Regions from separate parts of the Enterobacter sp. DVT3837 genome, predicted to be linked through region 3. Evidence: predicted binding sites of a transcription regulator. Region 3 holds the regulator's gene; each other region holds the start of a gene.

Evidence for each region. The regulator Fur, encoded in region 3, represses iron uptake genes when iron is present. The targets are predictions, from matches to a motif close to ATAATAATGAGAACNACTATCAA.
Region 1: the regulator Fur is predicted to act here: its motif matches at 5,309-5,331, upstream of sufA (Fe-S cluster assembly scaffold SufA).
Region 2: the regulator Fur is predicted to act here: its motif matches at 2,465-2,487, upstream of bfd (bacterioferritin-associated ferredoxin).

The regions. Positions count from the first base shown of each region.
Region 1 covers NZ_JBWDLA010000002.1:1,161,857-1,168,495, reverse strand. The annotation lists gene fdhF (formate dehydrogenase subunit alpha) at 1-216, opposite strand, end outside; gene AC0XWG_RS20550 (biofilm/acid-resistance regulator YmgB/AriR) at 408-686, opposite strand; gene AC0XWG_RS20545 (hypothetical protein) at 716-1,036, opposite strand; gene ycgZ (regulatory protein YcgZ) at 1,041-1,280, opposite strand; gene AC0XWG_RS20535 (diguanylate phosphodiesterase) at 1,621-2,841, shown strand; gene AC0XWG_RS20530 (MerR family transcriptional regulator) at 3,029-3,757, shown strand; gene AC0XWG_RS20525 (RHS repeat-associated core domain-containing protein) at 4,087-4,965, shown strand; gene sufA (Fe-S cluster assembly scaffold SufA) at 5,371-5,739, shown strand; gene sufB (Fe-S cluster assembly protein SufB) at 5,748-6,639, shown strand, end outside.
Region 2 covers NZ_JBWDLA010000001.1:1,900,583-1,907,221, reverse strand. The annotation lists gene rplC (50S ribosomal protein L3) at 1-505, opposite strand, end outside; gene rpsJ (30S ribosomal protein S10) at 538-849, opposite strand; gene AC0XWG_RS09260 (prepilin peptidase) at 1,230-1,703, shown strand; gene bfr (bacterioferritin) at 1,687-2,163, opposite strand; gene bfd (bacterioferritin-associated ferredoxin) at 2,236-2,430, opposite strand; gene tuf (elongation factor Tu) at 2,610-3,794, opposite strand; gene fusA (elongation factor G) at 3,864-5,978, opposite strand; gene rpsG (30S ribosomal protein S7) at 6,074-6,544, opposite strand.
Region 3 covers NZ_JBWDLA010000001.1:146,765-153,403, forward strand. The annotation lists gene ybfF (esterase) at 1-287, shown strand, start outside; gene ybfE (LexA regulated protein) at 416-703, shown strand; gene fldA (flavodoxin FldA) at 859-1,389, shown strand; gene fur (ferric iron uptake transcriptional regulator) at 1,678-2,124, shown strand; gene chiQ (ChiQ/YbfN family lipoprotein) at 2,232-2,561, opposite strand; gene chiP (chitoporin ChiP) at 2,577-3,974, opposite strand; gene glnS (glutamine--tRNA ligase) at 4,423-6,090, opposite strand; gene nagE (N-acetylglucosamine-specific PTS transporter subunit IIBC) at 6,260-6,639, opposite strand, start outside.

The DNA of each region.
Region 1 (6,639 bases), on a different contig from region 3:
TCCTTTGTGGTAGCGGATCATCGGTTGGGTCAGGCGTGGGGTGAGGAGACGGGTATCGTTGAGGAAATCCCAGCCGTAAAAGCCTTTCAGACACAGGGTGCCCTGGTTTGTGACGCCCTCTGCCGCTTCGGCACGGATAATACGGTTATTTTCAACGACAAGGTTTAATTTACAGCCTGCACCGCAGTAGGGGCAGACGCTGGCGATCTTTTTCATCAATAACAGACCTGTTAAGAAATGAAGCAAAGTTGGCTGGAAAACCCAGCCCCGTAAACGGAAGTAAGCAGGAACCGTGCCAGATTGGCTTTGCTGGTTTTACAGGGGGTTAAGCGGGGAAGGCGCGTGTCATCGTCAGAACATTCGTCAGTTTTGACGATGACACGAGAGCAGGATGAGTGGCCGCGATATTACAGGTCGTCCATGGTGTAGCCCACGACAATTTCCAGGGTCTTGCGAATAACATCCGCCTGGACAACGTCGTTGGTCGATTCCAGCGTCTGAATGAGCCAGAGGATGATCGCTTTGTTGGAGAGATGCCCTTCGGAGGCCAGAACGCAGCGTACTGCAGTAGAAAAAACAGCGGACTCTTCAGCAAAACGATCGCCTGCGTGACGGAAATATTCCGACAGCGCACTGTCTAAAAAAGCAGAATGGTATTCGGGTTGAAGCTGAATATTTTGTCTCATTTGTTCTCACCGTAGCTGTTAAATGACAGTCAATGTATTTTTTTGGGGTTGGACGGTTTTCCACTTCCAAATAACGGCACAACATTGTCTTTGTTATCGTTGAGAGATCCCTCTCTGTTCGTTCGTCCTTGCGCGGTTCTGCGACGTGTAAAGGCGATGCTGTTTGAGCCGATCTCGGCAATCACCACCGCAAGTGTCTCCCTCCGCCAGGGATCCTTTTCATGTTTTTTCATGACCCGCAGACGCTGTAGCAATCCTTCGGTTGTCACTGGCCCCCGCTCTTTCAGAAGAGAAAGGACGGCTTCACCGATAAGCTGGTCTATCAGTCGATCTGCGTCACTGCTGTTCATGGCATTACCGCTCGAAGAGGAGACCAAGCAGCATGTGATAATGTTGTTCCTCTTCCGGGCCATCGGCCCTTTCGAGGCGGCTTAACAGTTTGGTACAGAGCGATTTGCGATTGAGGTTTCGCCCGTCGCTAAGAATCTCAACCACGACCTGCCCCAATGTTTCCTGCTGAGTAGGAAGTGCTGCTTTTTCGAAGTACTGTGCAATCGCTGCTGCCGAATCTGCGACATAACCGTTCTGTTGCATGTTTCACTCCTGTAAAAATTCGTAATCAGTAACGTTACATTTAAGGTATACATAATTCGCAAATCTGTACATTAAAAATGTACAGATTTTTGATTTATTTGTGATATTTTTAATTAATTTCTATTATTTCAATGTGTTATTTGATTTTCGTGAAACGGTATCTCTACAAGATATATTGTACAAATCAGAGCGGCACTTTTAAGTTGTACGGCGCAAAAAAAGGAATCATTAAACGGCGTAAATGATTGAGTTGTAAATTATTTGTCAGGCAATTAATGTGCTATAAAAGATCCGTATCCACATGTTTTTGTGGTCAGAACCTTAACCCCCCAGGAATAGCATGCTTACAACCATCATTTACCGCAGTCATATTTGCGAGGACGTTCCAGTGAAAGCGCTGGAAAAAATGGTCGCTGCTGCAAATAGTAAAAACCGGCAATCCAATGTCACGGGGATCTTGCTGTTTAACGGCACTCATTTTTTTCAATTGCTCGAAGGGCCAGTCGAACACGTTTCGTCAATCTATGAGCAGATCTGTAAGGACGCACGCCACCATAACGTGGTGGAGTTGATGCGCGATCACGGGCCTACCCGGCGTTTTGGCAACGTGGGTATGGAGCTGTTTGATTTGCGCCAGTTCGACAGGGAAGAGGTACTTCAGCAGGTGCTTAACAAAGGCACCACACGTTATCAGTTGACATACAATGACCGTCCTTTGCAGTTTTTCCGCACCTTTGTCGAGGCCACTGAGAAAGCCAACTATTTTGAATTGCCTCCGGCGGATTCATGGGATTTTATCCCCGAAGAAACACCGCTATCCGCGCAACCTGAGGTGGTGGCAAAAGGAGCGGACTGCAGTTTTGCGTTTCAACCCATCGTCGATCCGTTCATGCAGCAGGTCGTCTCCTGGGAGGCGCTTCTCCGCACACCGTCCGGGGATTCACCAGGTGTGTACTTCGCCAACCGCCCACGTGACGACGTGTACGCATCTGATTTGCACAGCAAGCAGGTTGCGCTCTCAATGGCCAGCGCGCTGGGGCTACAGGACCAGACATTATCCCTCAACCTGCTACCTATGACGCTGGTTAATGTTCCGAATGCCGTGGACTTCCTGCTCACCACGATTGATGCAAATGGCTTTGTGCCCGAGCAAATTGTGGTGGAGTTTACGGAGAGCGAAGCCATTTCCCGTTTCGAAGAATTTACCCATTCGGTCAGACAGTTAAAAAGTGCGGGTATCAGTGTGACGATCGATCACTTTGGTGCCGGTTTTGCCGGGCTACAGTTACTGGCACAGTTCCAGCCGGACAGAATTAAAATTAATCGCGACCTGGTCGCAAACGTGCACAAAAGCGGCCCCAGACAGGCCATCATTCAGGCGATCATCAAGTGCTGTACCTCCCTAGAAATTCAGTTCTGTGCGGTCGGCGTGGAGAAGGCGGAAGAGTGGATGTGGCTGGAGTCTGCGGGAATTTCTCAGTTTCAGGGACACCTTTTTGCCAGCCCCCGGCATGGCGGAATTCCGGCTATTGTGTGGCCAGAGAAAAAGTCCGAGTTCTGAAAAAGCTGTACACAGTTCGACTGACGTGACTGTACGAACGGTAAAATTTATACAACAATGTATGAACAGGTAAATGGCTTGTAACGCAATCACCTGCTTAAAACGAGGTCTTAGTTATACAAATGGTTTGTACAATCTGATAAGGTTGGTGTAGTTGGGTATGGAAGTACTGTGCGTGAGGGAGTTAATGGCCTATTACAGTATCGGCGAAGTGGCCGAACGATGCGGTATCAACCCCGTTACGCTGCGTGCCTGGCAGCGCCGTTATGGATTGTTGAAGCCGCAGCGCAGCGAAGGGGGTCATCGTCAGTTTGACGATGAAGATATCCTGCGTATTGAAGAGATCAAGCGCCTGATGAAAAGCGGCGTCTCGGTCGGAAAAGTCAAAGCCTTACTGGAAAACAAGGACGTACTGACTCAGGGTAACTGGGTTTCATTCCAGGAAGAGATGATGACCGTTCTGCGTTATGCCAGCCCGGCAAAGCTGCGCGCCAAAATTGGTGAGTTCCGCCGCGATCACGCGCTGGATGCACTGATTGATAACATCATCTCTCCCGTCCGCCAGCGAATGAATCAGGACCAGAACACCGTGCGTCACATGGCAAGCCTGCTTGACGGCGTCCTGATTGAATTCGCGATTGCAAGCCTGGCGGAGTCCCGCAAGAAAGCGGGTAAAGACGCGCTGCTTATTGGCTGGGAATGCGAGGACCGTACTCATCTGTGGCTTGAGGCTGCTCGCTTATCGCAGAAAGGCTGGCATATTGATGTGCTGGCGGAACCTATTGACTCACCGCGTCCGGAACTTTTCCCGGGGCAAAAAATCTTCGTCTGGACGGGGAAATCCCCAACGCCTCGCCAGCAGGAACAGCTCGATCACTGGCGTGAACAAGGGTTCTCTGTGTCGTTTCATATTTAAACTAAGGGGTCCGGAAGGGCCTTTTTGCTTTAGATTTCGTCATCATCTGACCTGTTTCGTCAATCCAGCGGCGTCGGTTCGTCGATTTCGAATACCATAATACAATAGCGTACAAAAAATAGAATAATTGATGTTCATTAAGCACAATACTCTACTTTTTTTCGGGAAATAATGTCATTAGCCTGCGATTAGCTATCACGGATTTATCTTCAGTACCGTAAGTATTTTTGATTGCTTTTTCTCAGGGCGGAATCCTTGGGGGATAGTTTGTATTTTTCAAAGTATTTTTCCTAAGGTTGAGTATAAATTAAATTATGAGGTTATATAGGATGAGGAAAAATAGCATTTTTTATTCAGGCCAGCGGCGTTCTGATGTAAGCAATAGTTATCTTCTGGGAAATGGTTACCGTGGTTTTAACCCCATTCTGAAACGTTTTACTGGCCAGGATAACATGAGCCCATTTGACGCCGGGGGGGGGAACGGTTTTGCCTATTGCAGTGGTGATAGCATTAATAACACTGATGCATCCGGGCATGGTCCATTGCTGGATTTTATTTTCATCTTTGCAGGTTTTGTTGGGCGTAATGTTCGCAGAGCCTCTGAAGAAATGGAGGTTGCCGGACAGGCAATGAACAGAGTCGAAGGGATGATGGATTTGGAGGTTGGTAGAAATGTTGTTTCAGCAGTTGCCACAGACGGTTCTTCATTTACTCCAGGAGATGCCTTAAACGCGCAAAAGGGATTTTTCGAAGATTTTTTGCGCCAACAAGATATTTTAGTAGATGGCTGGCAAAGTAATAACAAATTTAGCGCGTTATATAATAGTGATAGCCGTGAATTGAAAGGCACAATAAAACTTGTGCTCAACAAGGAAGGTGGGTTTACAGCTAGAATTAAACTTACGAAAAGAGTAGCATACCGTTTAAGTTGGGGGGAAGGTTCGGGTGTTATATTTAGGAGACCAAGCCAGACGGTGGCTAAATATTATCTTGATTCCACTGTGCATAAAGCCTTTATCAATCATTTTGAACGTTCGGTGCGAAGCCGTTTTCTGCATGCCCTACCAGATTATGCCGAGGCCTCTCAACTCTTTAGACCACGCCGACAAGGTCCGCGCATTGCCGTTGAAAATCTAAATTTACCCCCTGCCTATGATACCCTGGGTTTATTGTTTGATTCTGCACCTCCCGCATATAGTGAAGTGTAAACACGTATTATTTTGCCGATATATAGTGTAAATCTTCCTGGCCTGGCCTGGCCTGGCCAGGCCATTCGGTATGATTGAATAAGTGCTATCTCCAGGGTGGTGCTTACATATGCTGCCTGCCCGTTGTTCACTGCAAGACAAAAATCTATCTTAAAAATAGGCATTTCCGATGCATATTTTATTTTTTCCTCTTCCTTCGTGTTTTTGGATGAATAATGCATTATTTATCAATGCATTGAACAATTAAATCCATCCCTCCGGCCTGTCGCAACAGGGTCTATGCTTAATAAAAGTAGCCAAAAAGGGCGGTTTAGCCGAATGCCCCTGCTGCCAGAGGGTTGAAGTGATAATCGTTATCACTAACATGGTGTTATGCCCTGATGGCTAATCAGATGAGGTGGACCTATGGAACTGCATTCAGAAACCTTCAATCCTGCCGATTTTACCTGGCGCGGTTTAACGCTCACGCCAGCGGCGGCGGCACATATTCACGAGCTGGTGGCGAAAAAGCCCGAGATCCTCGGCGTGCGCCTTGGAGTCAAACAGACGGGATGCGCAGGCTTCGGCTACGTGCTTGATACCGTCACCGAACCCGAGAAAGATGATCTGGTCTTCGAGACCGACGGCGCAAAATTGTACGTCGCGCTGCAGGCCATGCCCTTTATCGACGGTACAGAAGTGGACTACGTACGGGAAGGTTTAAACCAGCTGTTCAAATTTCACAACCCGAAAGCCAAGAACGAATGCGGCTGTGGCGAAAGCTTTGGGGTATAGGCGGAACTATGTCTCGTAATACTGAAGCAACGAGTGAAGTAAATACCTGGAGCGGGGGGCACCTCAACTATAAAGAGGGGTTCTTCACCCAGCTGCAGACCGACGAGCTGGCGAAAGGCATTAACGAAGATGTCGTGCGGGCGATCTCGGCGAAACGTAATGAGCCAGAGTGGATGCTGGAGTTTCGCCTGAGCGCTTACCGCGCGTGGCTGGAGATGGAAGAGCCGCACTGGCTGAAAGCGCATTATGACAAGCTGAATTATCAGGACTACAGCTACTACTCAGCGCCATCCTGCGGCAGTTGCGACGATACCTGTGCCTCTCAGCCTGGCGCAGTACAGCAGACTGGCGCTGAAAACAGCTTCCTCAGCAAAGAGGTGGAAGAAGCCTTCAACCAGCTGGGCGTGCCCGTACGTGAGGGCAAAGAGGTGGCGGTAGACGCCATTTTTGACTCCGTCTCAGTGGCAACCACCTACCGTGAAAAGCTGGCAGAGCAGGGGATCATTTTCTGCTCCTTCGGTGAAGCCATTCACGAGCACCCGGAACTGGTGAAAAAGTACATTGGGACCGTGGTGCCCTCTAACGACAACTTCTTTGCGGCGCTCAACGCGGCGGTGGCCTCTGACGGTACCTTTATCTATGTGCCGAAAGGCGTGCGCTGTCCGATGGAACTCTCGACATATTTCCGCATCAACGCCGAAAAAACCGGTCAGTTTGAACGGACCATTTTGGTGGCCGATGAGGGCAGCTATGTCAGTTACATCGAAGGGTGTTCCGCCCCGGTGCGTGACAGCTACCAGCTGCACGCGGCGGTAGTGGAGGTCATCATCCATAAAGATGCCGAGGTGAAATACTCGACGGTACAAAACTGGTTCCCGGGTGACGGCAATACCGGTGGCA
Region 2 (6,639 bases), 1.8 Mb from region 3:
GTTCGTTACCCAGCTGACCTGCCATTTTCTTGCCTTTGAACACTTTGCCCGGAGTCTGGTTCTGACCGATAGAACCCGGAACGCGGTGAGACAAGGAGTTACCGTGAGTAGCGTCCTGGGTACGGAAGTTCCAGCGCTTAACGGTACCAGCAAAACCTTTACCTTTAGAGGTACCGGTTACGTCAACTTTTTTAACGTCAGCAAACAGCTCAACGCTAATGTCCTGACCTACGGTGAACTCTTCGCCTTCAGCAAGACGGAATTCCCACAGACCACGGCCAGCTTCTACGCCAGCTTTAGCGAAGTGACCCGCTTCTGGTTTGGTTACACGGTTAGCTTTTTTAGCACCAGTGGTAACCTGAATAGCGCGGTAGCCATCGTTAGCCAGATCTTTAACCTGAGTAACGCGGTTTGCTTCAACTTCGATTACGGTTACTGGGATAGAAACGCCATCTTCAGTGAAGATGCGGGTCATACCCACTTTTTTACCGACTAAACCAATCATTGTTTCAACCTCTCAATCGCTCGATGACCTGATTAACCCAGGCTGATCTGCACGTCTACACCGGCAGCCAGATCCAGACGCATCAGAGCATCAACGGTTTTCTCAGTTGGCTCAACGATGTCAACCAGACGCTTGTGAGTGCGGATTTCGTACTGATCACGCGCGTCTTTGTTAACGTGCGGGGAGATCAGAACGGTGAAGCGCTCTTTGCGGGTCGGCAGCGGGATCGGACCACGGACTTGCGCACCAGTGCGCTTAGCAGTCTCGACGATTTCCGCGGTTGATTGATCGATCAGACGATGATCAAACGCTTTAAGGCGGATACGGATTCTTTGGTTCTGCATGAGACCAGAGCTCCAATTATTTTATAAACGAAAATGATTACTCCTCAAACCCATTACGATTGATGGGAGAGTGTAACCGTTCTTACGTAGCTCCCCAATTGGGAGCATTGTTGAGTAACAAAATGAGCTACTCTGGTTCTGATTGAACCCGCCGTCAATTACGACAAGCCCGCGCATTATACGTAAATCTGGGCAAGACGCAAGTGCCGTTTAGAAATTAAGCGCCAAAGACGCAGCTTGCGTAAGGGCGCGCAACTTTTTATGCAATGTATTCCTTGTCGAATCTTTGTCTGGACCCGCTACGCAATTGCTGCTTTTGTGTATTGCCGGTTAAGCAGGTTACAACGAGTATGCGCTCAAACCCCTTTGAGGCCTTTTCGATGTTAACCACCCTCACCTTTTTGCTGATCTATTCTTCGCTGACTGCCTTTCTTGTTCATGCTGATATTCGCTACGGACTGCTTCCCGATAAATTTCTCTGTCCGCTGCTATGGGTAGGCCTGCTCTTTCAGCTTTGTATCCATCCTGATTTTTTGGCGAGTGCGGTGATGGGGGCAATGGCAGGATATTTTGGCTTTGCCGTTATTTACTGGGGCTATCGATTTATCTGCCGGCGTGAAGGGATGGGATATGGCGATGTTAAATACCTGTCTGCGCTTGGCGCCTGGCATGGTTGGTGCGTGCTGCCAACCCTGGCATTACTCGCTGCGCTTATGGCATTACTTAGCATTCTTGTTTTTTCATTACTCACCTCTGATAAAGAGGCAATAAAAAACCCGCTGCCTTTTGGGCCATTTCTGGCAGCTGCGGGTTTATGCGTTGGCTGGAAGACGCTGGTTACTCTTCCACTTTAATCTGCGACTGAAGGTAGTTTTGCAGGCCAATCTTAGCGATGAGATCCAGCTCAGTTTCCAGCCAGTCAATATGACCCTCTTCGTCGGCCAGGATCTGGATCATCATGTCGCGGCTGACGTAATCATGGACGCTATCCGCATAGGCAATAGCTTCACGGAGATCTTTGGCGCCTTCAAGTTCGAGCCTGAGATCAGAACGCAGCATCTCTTCGACATCTTCTCCGATGCCCAGCTTTCCTAGATCCTGCAGGTTTGGAATGCCTTCAAGGAATAAAATACGCTCGATATATTTATCAGCGTGTTTCATCTCATCAATAGATTCATGGTACTCAACGTCGTTTAGACGTTTAAGTCCCCAGTTTTTAAACATTCTCGCGTGAAGAAAGTACTGGTTGATTGCGACAAGCTCATTTCCCAATAATTTATTGAGATAACTTATGATTTTAACATCACCTTTCATTATATAGTCCCTCCGCTTCCACTCATTGAAGCGTAGATCGGGCTACAGGGATGTCAAAAAAAAGATGGGCGCTTACGCGATCTCTTTGTATTCCGGGATCTGCATCAATTCGTCCTGCATGATCTCTCGCGCAGCACGTACACATTTACCACATTGATTTCCCACCGGAACAAATTTGCGTAGCTGCTGAAATGACTGAGGCTGAAACTGGCGAACGGCCTGGCGTATTTTTTTGTCACTGACACCATTACATAAACAAACGTACATAGAGACTCCCGTTCAAATTATGCGCAAAGTGTAAGTGAGAATGGTTATGATTACAATAGCACAAACACCACAATACGGGGCGGGAGCAGGCAAAAAATGCGAAATTTTGTGACAGTGCTTGAGTGGCAGAAAACAAAAAAGGACGCCGAAGCGTCCTTTTTTTATTCGGGGATAATTAATTAGCCCAGAACTTTAGCAACAACGCCCGCGCCAACGGTACGGCCGCCTTCACGGATTGCGAAACGCAGACCGTCATCCATCGCGATTGGGTGGATCAGAGTCACAACCATCTTGATGTTGTCGCCTGGCATTACCATCTCTACGCCTTCTGGCAGTTCGATGGTACCGGTCACGTCAGTAGTACGGAAGTAGAACTGTGGACGGTAGCCTTTGAAGAACGGAGTATGACGGCCGCCTTCGTCTTTGGACAGAATGTACACTTCAGATTCGAACTTGGTGTGTGGCTTGATTGAGCCTGGCTTCGCCAGAACCTGACCACGTTCGATTTCTTCACGTTTGATACCACGCAGCAGAACACCAACGTTCTCACCAGCACGGCCTTCGTCCAGCAGTTTGCGGAACATTTCAACGCCAGTACAGGTAGACTTCGCAGTCTCTTTGATACCAACGATTTCAACTTCTTCACCAACTTTGATGATACCGCGCTCTACACGACCGGTAACAACGGTACCACGACCGGAGATGGAGAATACGTCTTCGATTGGCAGCAGGAATGGCTTGTCAATCGCACGCTCTGGTTCTGGGATGTAAGAATCCAGGAAGCCAGCCAGTTCGATGATTTTCGCTTCCCACTCTGCTTCGCCTTCCAGCGCTTTCAGAGCAGAACCACGAACGATTGGAGTATCGTCGCCTGGGAAATCGTACTGAGACAGCAGTTCACGAACTTCCATCTCTACCAGTTCCAGCAGCTCTTCGTCATCAACCATGTCGCACTTGTTCAGGAACACGATGATGTAAGGAACGCCTACCTGACGACCCAGCAGGATGTGCTCACGAGTCTGAGGCATTGGGCCGTCAGTCGCAGCAACAACCAGGATCGCGCCGTCCATCTGCGCAGCACCGGTGATCATGTTTTTAACATAGTCGGCGTGGCCTGGGCAGTCTACGTGTGCGTAGTGGCGAGTCGGGGTGTCGTACTCAACGTGAGAGGTGTTGATGGTGATACCACGAGCTTTTTCTTCTGGTGCGTTATCGATCTGGTCGAATGCACGAGCAGAACCACCGTAGGTTTTAGCCAGAACGGTAGTGATTGCAGCGGTCAGGGTAGTTTTACCATGGTCAACGTGGCCGATAGTACCAACGTTGACGTGCGGTTTTGTACGTTCAAATTTTTCTTTAGACACGGCTATATTCCTTACTATAGTGCTCTCCCCTTTGGAGAGAGCACGGGACTTAGGTTTTAATCCTGTGGATTACTTACCACGGGCTTCAATAACGGCCTGAGCAACGTTGTTAGGCGCATCATCATACTTCAGGAATTCCATGGTGTATGATGCACGACCTTTGGTCAGAGAACGCAGCTGAGTTGCATATCCGAACATTTCAGACAGTGGAACTTCAGCGTGGATCTTAACGCCAGTTACTTCGGATTCCTGACCACGCAGCATACCGCGACGACGGCTCAAGTCACCGATAACGTCACCGGTGTTCTCTTCAGGAGTTTCTACTTCAACCTTCATGATTGGCTCAAGCAGAACTGGTTTTGCTTTCTTAAAGCCTTCTTTAAAGGCAATAGACGCAGCCAGTTTAAACGCCAGTTCAGAGGAGTCAACGTCGTGGTAAGAACCGAAGTGCAGACGGATACCCATGTCAACAACCGGATAGCCAGCCAGAGGGCCCGCTTTCAGCTGTTCCTGGATGCCTTTATCAACGGCTGGGATGTATTCACCAGGAATTACACCACCTTTGATGTCGTTGATGAACTCGTAACCTTTAGGGTTAGAGCCCGGCTCCAGTGGGTACATGTCGATCACAACGTGACCGTACTGACCGCGACCACCAGACTGCTTAGCGTGTTTACCTTCAACATCGGTAACTTTCGCGCGAATCGCTTCGCGGTAAGCAACCTGAGGTTTACCCACGTTCGCTTCAACGTTGAATTCACGCTTCATACGGTCAACGATGATGTCCAGGTGCAGTTCACCCATACCAGCGATGATGGTCTGGTTAGATTCTTCATCAGTCCATACGCGGAATGATGGGTCTTCTTTCGCCAGACGGCCCAGAGCCAGACCCATTTTTTCCTGGTCAGCTTTGGTTTTTGGTTCAACTGCGATGGAGATTACCGGCTCAGGGAATTCCATACGCTCCAGAATGATTGGGTGATCTGGGTCACACAGGGTGTCACCAGTGGTCACGTCTTTCAGACCGATAGCTGCAGCGATGTCGCCCGCACGAACTTCTTTGATTTCTTCACGTTTGTTAGCGTGCATCTGTACGATACGGCCAAAACGTTCACGCGCCGCTTTCACGGAGTTCAGGATGGTGTCACCGGAGTTAACCACACCAGAGTAAACGCGGAAGAAGGTCAGGTTACCCACGAATGGGTCGGTAGCAATTTTGAACGCCAGTGCAGAGAATGGCTCTTCGTCGCTTGCGTGACGCTCAGCCGGAGTATCTTTACCGTCGTCCAGGATGCCGTTGATCGCAGGAACGTCAACCGGGGATGGCAGGTAGTCAACTACCGCATCCAGCATCGCCTGCACACCTTTGTTCTTGAACGCAGAACCACAGGTTACCAGGATGATTTCGTTGTTCAGAACACGCTGACGCAGAGCTTTTTTGATCTCTTCTTCAGTCAGTTCTTCACCACCCAGGTATTTCTCCATCAGCTCTTCAGAAGCTTCAGCAGCGGATTCGATCAGGTTCTGGTGCCATTCGTCAGCCAGGTCCTGCATTGCAGCTGGGATATCTTCGTATTCGAAGGTAACGCCCTGGTCTGCATCGTTCCAGTTGATGGCTTTCATTTTCACCAGGTCGATTACGCCGGTGAAGCCTTCTTCAGCACCAATTGCCAGCTGCAGCGGAACAGGGTTCGCGCCCAGACGGGTTTTGATCTGGCCAACAACTTTCAGGAAGTTAGCACCCATACGGTCCATTTTGTTAACGAACGCGATGCGTGGAACTTTATATTTGTTCGCCTGACGCCATACGGTTTCAGACTGTGGCTGAACACCACCAACTGCGCAATAAACCATTACCGCGCCGTCAAGAACACGCATGGAACGTTCTACTTCGATGGTGAAGTCAACGTGCCCTGGGGTGTCGATGATGTTTACGCGATGCGGTTCGTACTGCTTAGCCATACCTGACCAGAATGCAGTAGTCGCTGCGGAGGTGATAGTAATACCACGCTCCTGCTCCTGTTCCATCCAGTCCATGGTGGCAGCGCCGTCATGAACTTCACCGATTTTATGGTTTACACCGGTGTAGAACAGAATACGTTCGGTAGTAGTGGTTTTACCGGCGTCGATGTGCGCACTGATACCGATGTTACGGTAGCGTGCGATGGGTGTTGTACGAGCCATTTGATTCCTCGTTATATCTTTAGGCGTTCAGTTAAGTTACCCAGAGCGGGCGGCTTCTCTGAAGCGCCCGCCTGGTGACTAATACTCCGAAGGGATTACCAACGGTAGTGTGCGAACGCCTTGTTGGCTTCTGCCATACGGTGAACGTCTTCACGTTTCTTAACTGCAGTACCTTTGTTGTCTGCAGCATCAGAAAGTTCGTTCGCCAGACGCAGAGCCATGGATTTATCACCGCGTTTACGAGCAGCTTCAACGATCCAACGCATTGCCAGAGCATTACGACGAACCGGACGAACTTCAACTGGAACCTGATAAGTAGAACCACCAACGCGGCGGGACTTAACTTCTACAGTCGGGCGAACGTTGTCGAGAGCGACTTCGAAAGCTTCCAGTTCATTTTTACCAGAACGCTGAGCCAGGGTCTCAAGCGCGCTGTATACGATTGCTTCTGCAGTAGATTTTTTACCATCTACCATCAGGATATTTACAAATTTTGCCAGCAGTTCTGATCCGAATTTCGGATCTGGAAGAATTTTACGCTGACCAATGACGCGACGACGTGGCATGGGAATACTCCGTTGTTAATTCAGGATTGTCCAAAACTCAAAGAGTTTAGTGTGACATTAAGATAAATCAGTTTGGCCTTACTTAACGGAGAACC
Region 3 (6,639 bases):
TGAAGTCATTTGTTGACGGACAATGGCGTTTTAACGTGCCGGTGCTCTGGGAGCAGTACAACAATATCGTAGGCTGGGAAACGGTACCTGCCTGGCCACACCCTACCCTCTTTATTCGTGGCGGTAACTCGCCTTACGTCACCGACGCGTACCGCGACGCATTGCTGGCGCAATTCCCGCAGGCTCGCGCCCATGTTATCGCCGGGGCCGGACACTGGGTTCACGCGGAAAAACCTGACGCCGTATTGCGCGCCATTCGCCGCTATCTTGCTGATACTGCAAATTGATTAAAAAGAGAGCGACTGGAAGGCTGCAGGCTTCCAGTCGTTGGCGTGCCGTTTTTGGTGATGTATGATGGCGCGCTTATCGCCCGGGCATTAGCAGGGCGGCGTGTTTCCCCCGAAGTCTCAGAATCATGGCCAAAGAACAAACGGACCGTACGACACTAGATCTGTTCGCGAATGAGCGTCGCCCGGGACGACCGAAAACGAATCCGCTTTCGCGCGATGAACAGCTGCGTATCAATAAACGCAATCAGCTTAAACGCGATAAAAATCGTGGGCTTAAGCGTGTCGAACTGAAGCTCAACGCCGACGCCGTCGATGCGCTTAACGAGCTGGCTGACGCGCGAAATATCAGCCGCAGCGAACTCATTGAAGAGATGTTGCTCGTCCAGCTTGAGACGTTACGCAGCCAGGCATAAGTCTGAAAATCCCCTTTATCGCCCTTTTCATGTAGCACAGAGTGCAGTCCTGCGCGATAGCTGTTTCCGCAGGGTTGCCAGTTCTGCTATTATTGCCCTTATCCGTGGCCTAATTGCGCCACCATACTATTAAGTTTCAAGAGGTTATTTTACTCATGGCAATCATCGGCATTTTCTTCGGCAGTGATACCGGCAATACCGAAAATATCGCAAAAAACATTCAAAAACAGCTCGGTAAAGACGTTGCTGATGTGCATGACATCGCCAAGAGCAGCAAAGAAGATCTCGAAGGCTATGACATTCTGCTGCTGGGTATTCCAACCTGGTACTACGGTGAAGCCCAGTGTGACTGGGATGATTTCTTCCCGACGCTGGAAGAAGTTGATTTCAACGGCAAGCTGGTTGCCCTGTTTGGCTGTGGCGATCAGGAAGACTACGCAGAATATTTCTGTGATGCGCTGGGTACCATCCGCGACATCATTGAGCCAAATGGCGCGGTTATCGTAGGCCACTGGCCAACGGCGGGTTACCACTTCGAAGCCTCTAAAGGCCTGGCTGATGACGATCATTTCGTGGGTCTGGCCATCGACGAAGACCGCCAGCCTGAACTGACCGCAGAGCGTGTTGAGAAGTGGGTTAAGCAGATCCGTGAAGAACTGCACCTGGATGATATTCTGAACGCCTGATTTTTATCGTGGCGCAACTGCGGTTGCGCCACGCCCCAGGTCAAACCGATTAAATTAATTGCTACAATCTTTTAACTTTTTCGCCCAGACCTGTACAATGTCTCCCTGAAAAATGTGGTTTCCATTGAGCAAGTTTGTTGGTGATACCCCATTTTTATAAGCATATTTTGCCTGAGACTTGCTGTTTTCATTTAGACATGGCAGTTCTATAATGAGACGCATTACCCAAGGTGCATTTTCTGTCACTTCCTACAGAAGTGAATCGTTTAGTAACAGGACAGATTCCGCATGACTGACAACAATACCGCATTAAAGAAGGCTGGCCTGAAAGTTACGCTTCCTCGGTTAAAAATCCTTGAAGTGCTTCAGGGTCCAGACAATCACCATGTCAGTGCGGAAGACCTTTATAAACGTCTTATTGACATGGGCGAAGAAATTGGGCTCGCTACCGTCTATCGCGTGCTGAACCAGTTTGATGACGCGGGCATTGTTACCCGTCATAATTTCGAAGGCGGTAAATCTGTATTCGAACTGACCCAGCAACAGCACCACGATCACCTGATCTGCCTCGACTGTGGCAAGGTCATTGAATTTAGCGATGACTCCATCGAAGCGCGCCAGCGTGAAATCGCGGCTCGTCATGGCATCCGCCTGACCAACCACAGCCTGTACCTGTATGGTCACTGTGCTGAAGGTGATTGCCGCGAAGACGATCACGCGCACGACGCTAAATAACTCAAGCTTTCATACTCTGAGCCAGCCGCGAGGTTGGCTTTTTTTTGCCTGTTATTTGACGCAAAAAAGCCCGGTAGCGTTGTGCTACCGGGCATGATGACAGAGAATTATTTGCTGTTGTTAGTGCGAATCTCTTTCCAGATCTGGTCGCAACGCTTCGCCACTTCCTGATCGTTTCCGGTTTTACGTGCCTGAATACAGGCCTGGTAATCCATCACGCGAACGTTTTCCTGTGTGGCGAACTGCTCATGTGCCTTCTCTTTCTTCAGCACATTCAGCACGCTCTGACAGGCTTCGATCTTCTCCGGTGAACCTTCCGCTGTGTTAATGCAGGCGCTATACGCCTCTTTAAGACGCGAGTCCTCTTTCGGTGCCTGCTCCTGCGCACACCCCGCCAGCCCCGCAGCCAGCAACGCGACGATTACGATGTTTTTCATCATGTTCTGTCTCCATTAGAAGATAGTGAATGGAGCGATAACCATGAATTTCACGTCACGCTCATCCTGGAAGATGTTGCCGTAACCGCCTGCGTAGCTCGGAATGTCGGAGTGGTTGTCATACTGGGTGAAGTGCAGTTTGAACATCGTGCCTTTCGCGCGGCCGTCCTGCAGGGTGTAGATAGCATCCAGGCTGTAAGAAGACTCTTTCAGGCGATAGTTTGGATCGTAGTAAGCGTCCGGTGTAGCCATATCTGCAGGTTTTGCATCCCAGGCATAAGCGTAAGATGCACCCACCGCCCAGCCTGGCAGGTTCCAGTTTTTCAGATCATACATCGCGCCGAAGAACACCGCTTTTTCGCCGTCGGCGTTGAAGTCAGAGCGGTTATCCCACCAGATATCAAGACGACCGTTAGACGATGCATAGGTTGGGGTCATACGCTGCAGGAAGTACCCCTGCTGCCCTTCCGCTTTCACCCATGTGCCTTCCAGACGCAAATCAACCTGTCCGACTTTGTAGCCGAAGGTGAGTGCCTGCAACCACGCGGTGCCGTCATAGATATCATTGACGCCACCATTACTGACTTTGTCGCGCGTACCGTAGAACTGGTAGCTGGTGCTCAGCGGGCTACCCGCGATATCAAATTTATAGCTGGCCTTGGCAAAGTACTGATCGATGTAACCTTGAGCCTGGCCAAATGCCGCCTCAAGTACCAGGTCGTTTTTAAAGTCGTATTTAGCACCCAGTGAATGGAGATAATCTACTTTGGTTTTCTTATCGTTCTGGTAGAACTTGTCCATTTCAATGTGCCATGGTGCTTTGTACTCGTTGGTCCACATATAGGAGAAGCTCAACGCACCTGCATCACCGTAATCAAAGTTGGCACCCGCTTCCGCACCCTGGTAAGTACCCGGCATAAAGCTCCAGTGTGGTGCTAACAATGTCTGACCGGTTGGCTGAATATAACCACCGCGCGCCCATACCGGGCCGTATTTGAATTTCGCTGCTGCCTTATACAGGCTGATACCGCTTTTATCTCCGGACCAGTCTTCTTTATAGGCTTTATTACTGGAGGAGAATGCGATTTCGTTCGGGTGGGCGCTGTCGCCGTTTTCCGCCATTTCAATTGCCGTGAATGCAGCAATATCCAGACCGAACATATCGGCAGCATAACCAGACTGGAAATCCAGATTGGCGTTCCAGGTTGAGTGAGAAAGGTTGGTTTTGTATTTGTCTTCAGTGACGTCTTTACGGTCACGTTCACGCTGCCAGTAGTAAATCCCCCCCGTGAGGGTTGAATCATCAATAAAACCTGCTGCCTTCGCCTCTGGTGCAATCACCAGGCCCGACATTGCTGTCACACCGGCAATAGCCAGCGCCAGCGCACTACGTTTGCCACTGAACGTACGCATAGATTATTCCTCTTTGACGAATTAAAACGCCTTAAACGGCGAAAAATATAAAAGACCTAATGGTCAGGGGTAGTTAGAAATACCCTCGAATTAACTACCGCCTTTAGATTATTTTTCGCGACGCGAATTATCAATGCTTTTCAGCGAGCAAAAGTCAGGATTATGACGAAGTGCACATAATTGGTAGTGATTTGTAACATCTGTGCCAATGCGAGGATTTACAGGGAATAACGCGTATTTTGAGGGAGTGCCGGCCATTTATTCTGTATATTTTTTGTCCTTAAGGCTATTCGTAAATATTGAAACTTTTTTTGAGTAAAATAAGTAGCACCTCATTGACCTGAATTTCGCACATACCTTATTTGAGCTGCGCGTTAATGGCCTGATCGTTAAATAAAAAAACGCCGCTTATCGCGGCGTTTGTCTCTCATTGACCAGAACTGCAATATTATTCGCCGATCTTAGCCCAGGTGTCACGCAGACCAACGGTACGGTTAAACACCGGTTTTTCCGCCGTGCTGTAACGGCTATCCAGGCAGAAGTAACCTTCGCGTTCGAACTGGAACGCTTTACCCGCTTCGGCCGCTTTTAAAGACGGCTCGGCATAACCCTGTTTAATTACCAGAGATTCCGGGTTGATCGTCGCCAGGAAGTCTTCGGCAGCACCAGGGTTAGGGACACTGAACAGACGATCGTACAGGCGAATTTCAACAGGCAGCGCGTGTGCAGCGCTTACCCAATGGATAACGCCTTTCACTTTACGGCCATCAGCCGGATCTTTGCTCAGGGTTTCAGCATCATAAGAACAGAAGATGGTGGTGATATTGCCTTCAGCATCTTTCTCTACGCGCTCAGCCTTGATGACGTAAGCATTACGCAGGCGCACCTCTTTACCCAATACCAGACGCTTGTACTGCTTGTTCGCTTCTTCGCGGAAGTCAGCACGATCGATCCAGATTTCAGCGCTGAACGGTACGTCGCGGCTACCCATTTCCGGTTTATTCGGATGGTTAGGCATGGACACCAGCTCGCTTTCACCCTGCGGGTAGTTTTCGATAACCAGTTTCACTGGATCGATGACTGCCATTGCGCGCGGCGCGTTTTCGTTGAGATCTTCACGAATGCAGGATTCCAGAGACGCCATTTCAATGGTGTTATCCTGCTTAGTCACACCGATGCGTTTGCAGAACTCACGAATAGAAGCGGCGGTGTAACCACGACGACGCAGACCAGAGATGGTCGGCATACGCGGATCGTCCCAGCCTTCAACGTGCTTGTCGGTCACCAGCAGGTTCAGCTTACGCTTGGACATCACGGTGTATTCCAGATTCAGACGAGAGAACTCGTACTGACGTGGATGCACAGGGATAGTGATGTTATCCAGTACCCAGTCGTACAGACGACGGTTGTCCTGGAACTCCAGCGTACACAGAGAGTGAGTAATGCCTTCCAGCGCATCGCTGATGCAGTGGGTGAAGTCGTACATCGGGTAGATGCACCACTTGTTACCCGTCTGGTGGTGTTCCGCAAACTTAATGCGGTACAGCACCGGGTCACGCATCACGATGAACGGAGATGCCATGTCAATTTTGGCACGCAGACAGGCTTTGCCTTCTTCGAAGCCACCGGCACGCATTTTTTCAAACAGCGCCAGGTTCTCTTCCACGCTGCGATCGCGGTACGGGCTGTTTTTACCCGGCGCGGTCAGCGAGCCGCGGTATTCACGGATCTCATCGGCAGACAGCTCGTCGACGTACGCCAGACCTTTGTTAATCAGCTCTACCGCATAGGCATACAGCTGATCAAAATAGTCAGAGGAGTAGCAGATGTCGCCAGACCAGTTAAAGCCCAGCCATTGCACGTCGTTCTTGATGGACTCAACGTATTCGATGTCTTCTTTTACTGGGTTGGTGTCATCGAAACGCAGGTTGCACTGCCCCTGGTAGTCCTGGGCAATGCCAAAGTTCAGGCAGATAGATTTCGCGTGACCAATATGCAGGTAACCATTCGGCTCCGGCGGGAAACGCGTATGAATTGTGGTGTGCTTACCACTGGCCAGATCTTCATCGATGATCTGACGAATAAAGTTACTCGGGCGGGCTTCTGCCTCACTCATCGTGGATTCCTCAAAGCGTAAACAACGTATAACGGCATATGATCTTATAAGCCGGACGTAGTGACAACCCTTAAAACGGCTCTGAAGAAAATAATGGGGGCATTTGCTGCAAAAAAAAGCGGCGAGGGATATCCCCCGCCGCTTAAGGCATGACTCTACTCAGGAGCGATTACTTGCCTTTAATCTCATACAGTGGCGTTTGACCCGCAACCACTTGACCTTTCGCCTGAATGACCAGGCCACTAAAGTCATCAATGTTGCTGCAAACGACCGGACTAATCATTGAGCGCGCGTTGGCGTTCAGGAAGTCCAGATCCATTTCCAGGATTGGCTGCCCTGCGACCACTTCAGCACCCTCTTCCACCAGGCGAGTAAAGCCCTGGCCGTTCAGCGCAACGGTATCAATACCCATGTGGACAACGATCTCAGCACCATTCTCGGTTTCGAGGCAGAACGCATGGTTGGTATTGAAGATTTTTACGATGGTACCGGCTGCTGGTGACACCACGGTTTTTTCCGTTGGTTTTACCGCGACACCGTCACCGACCG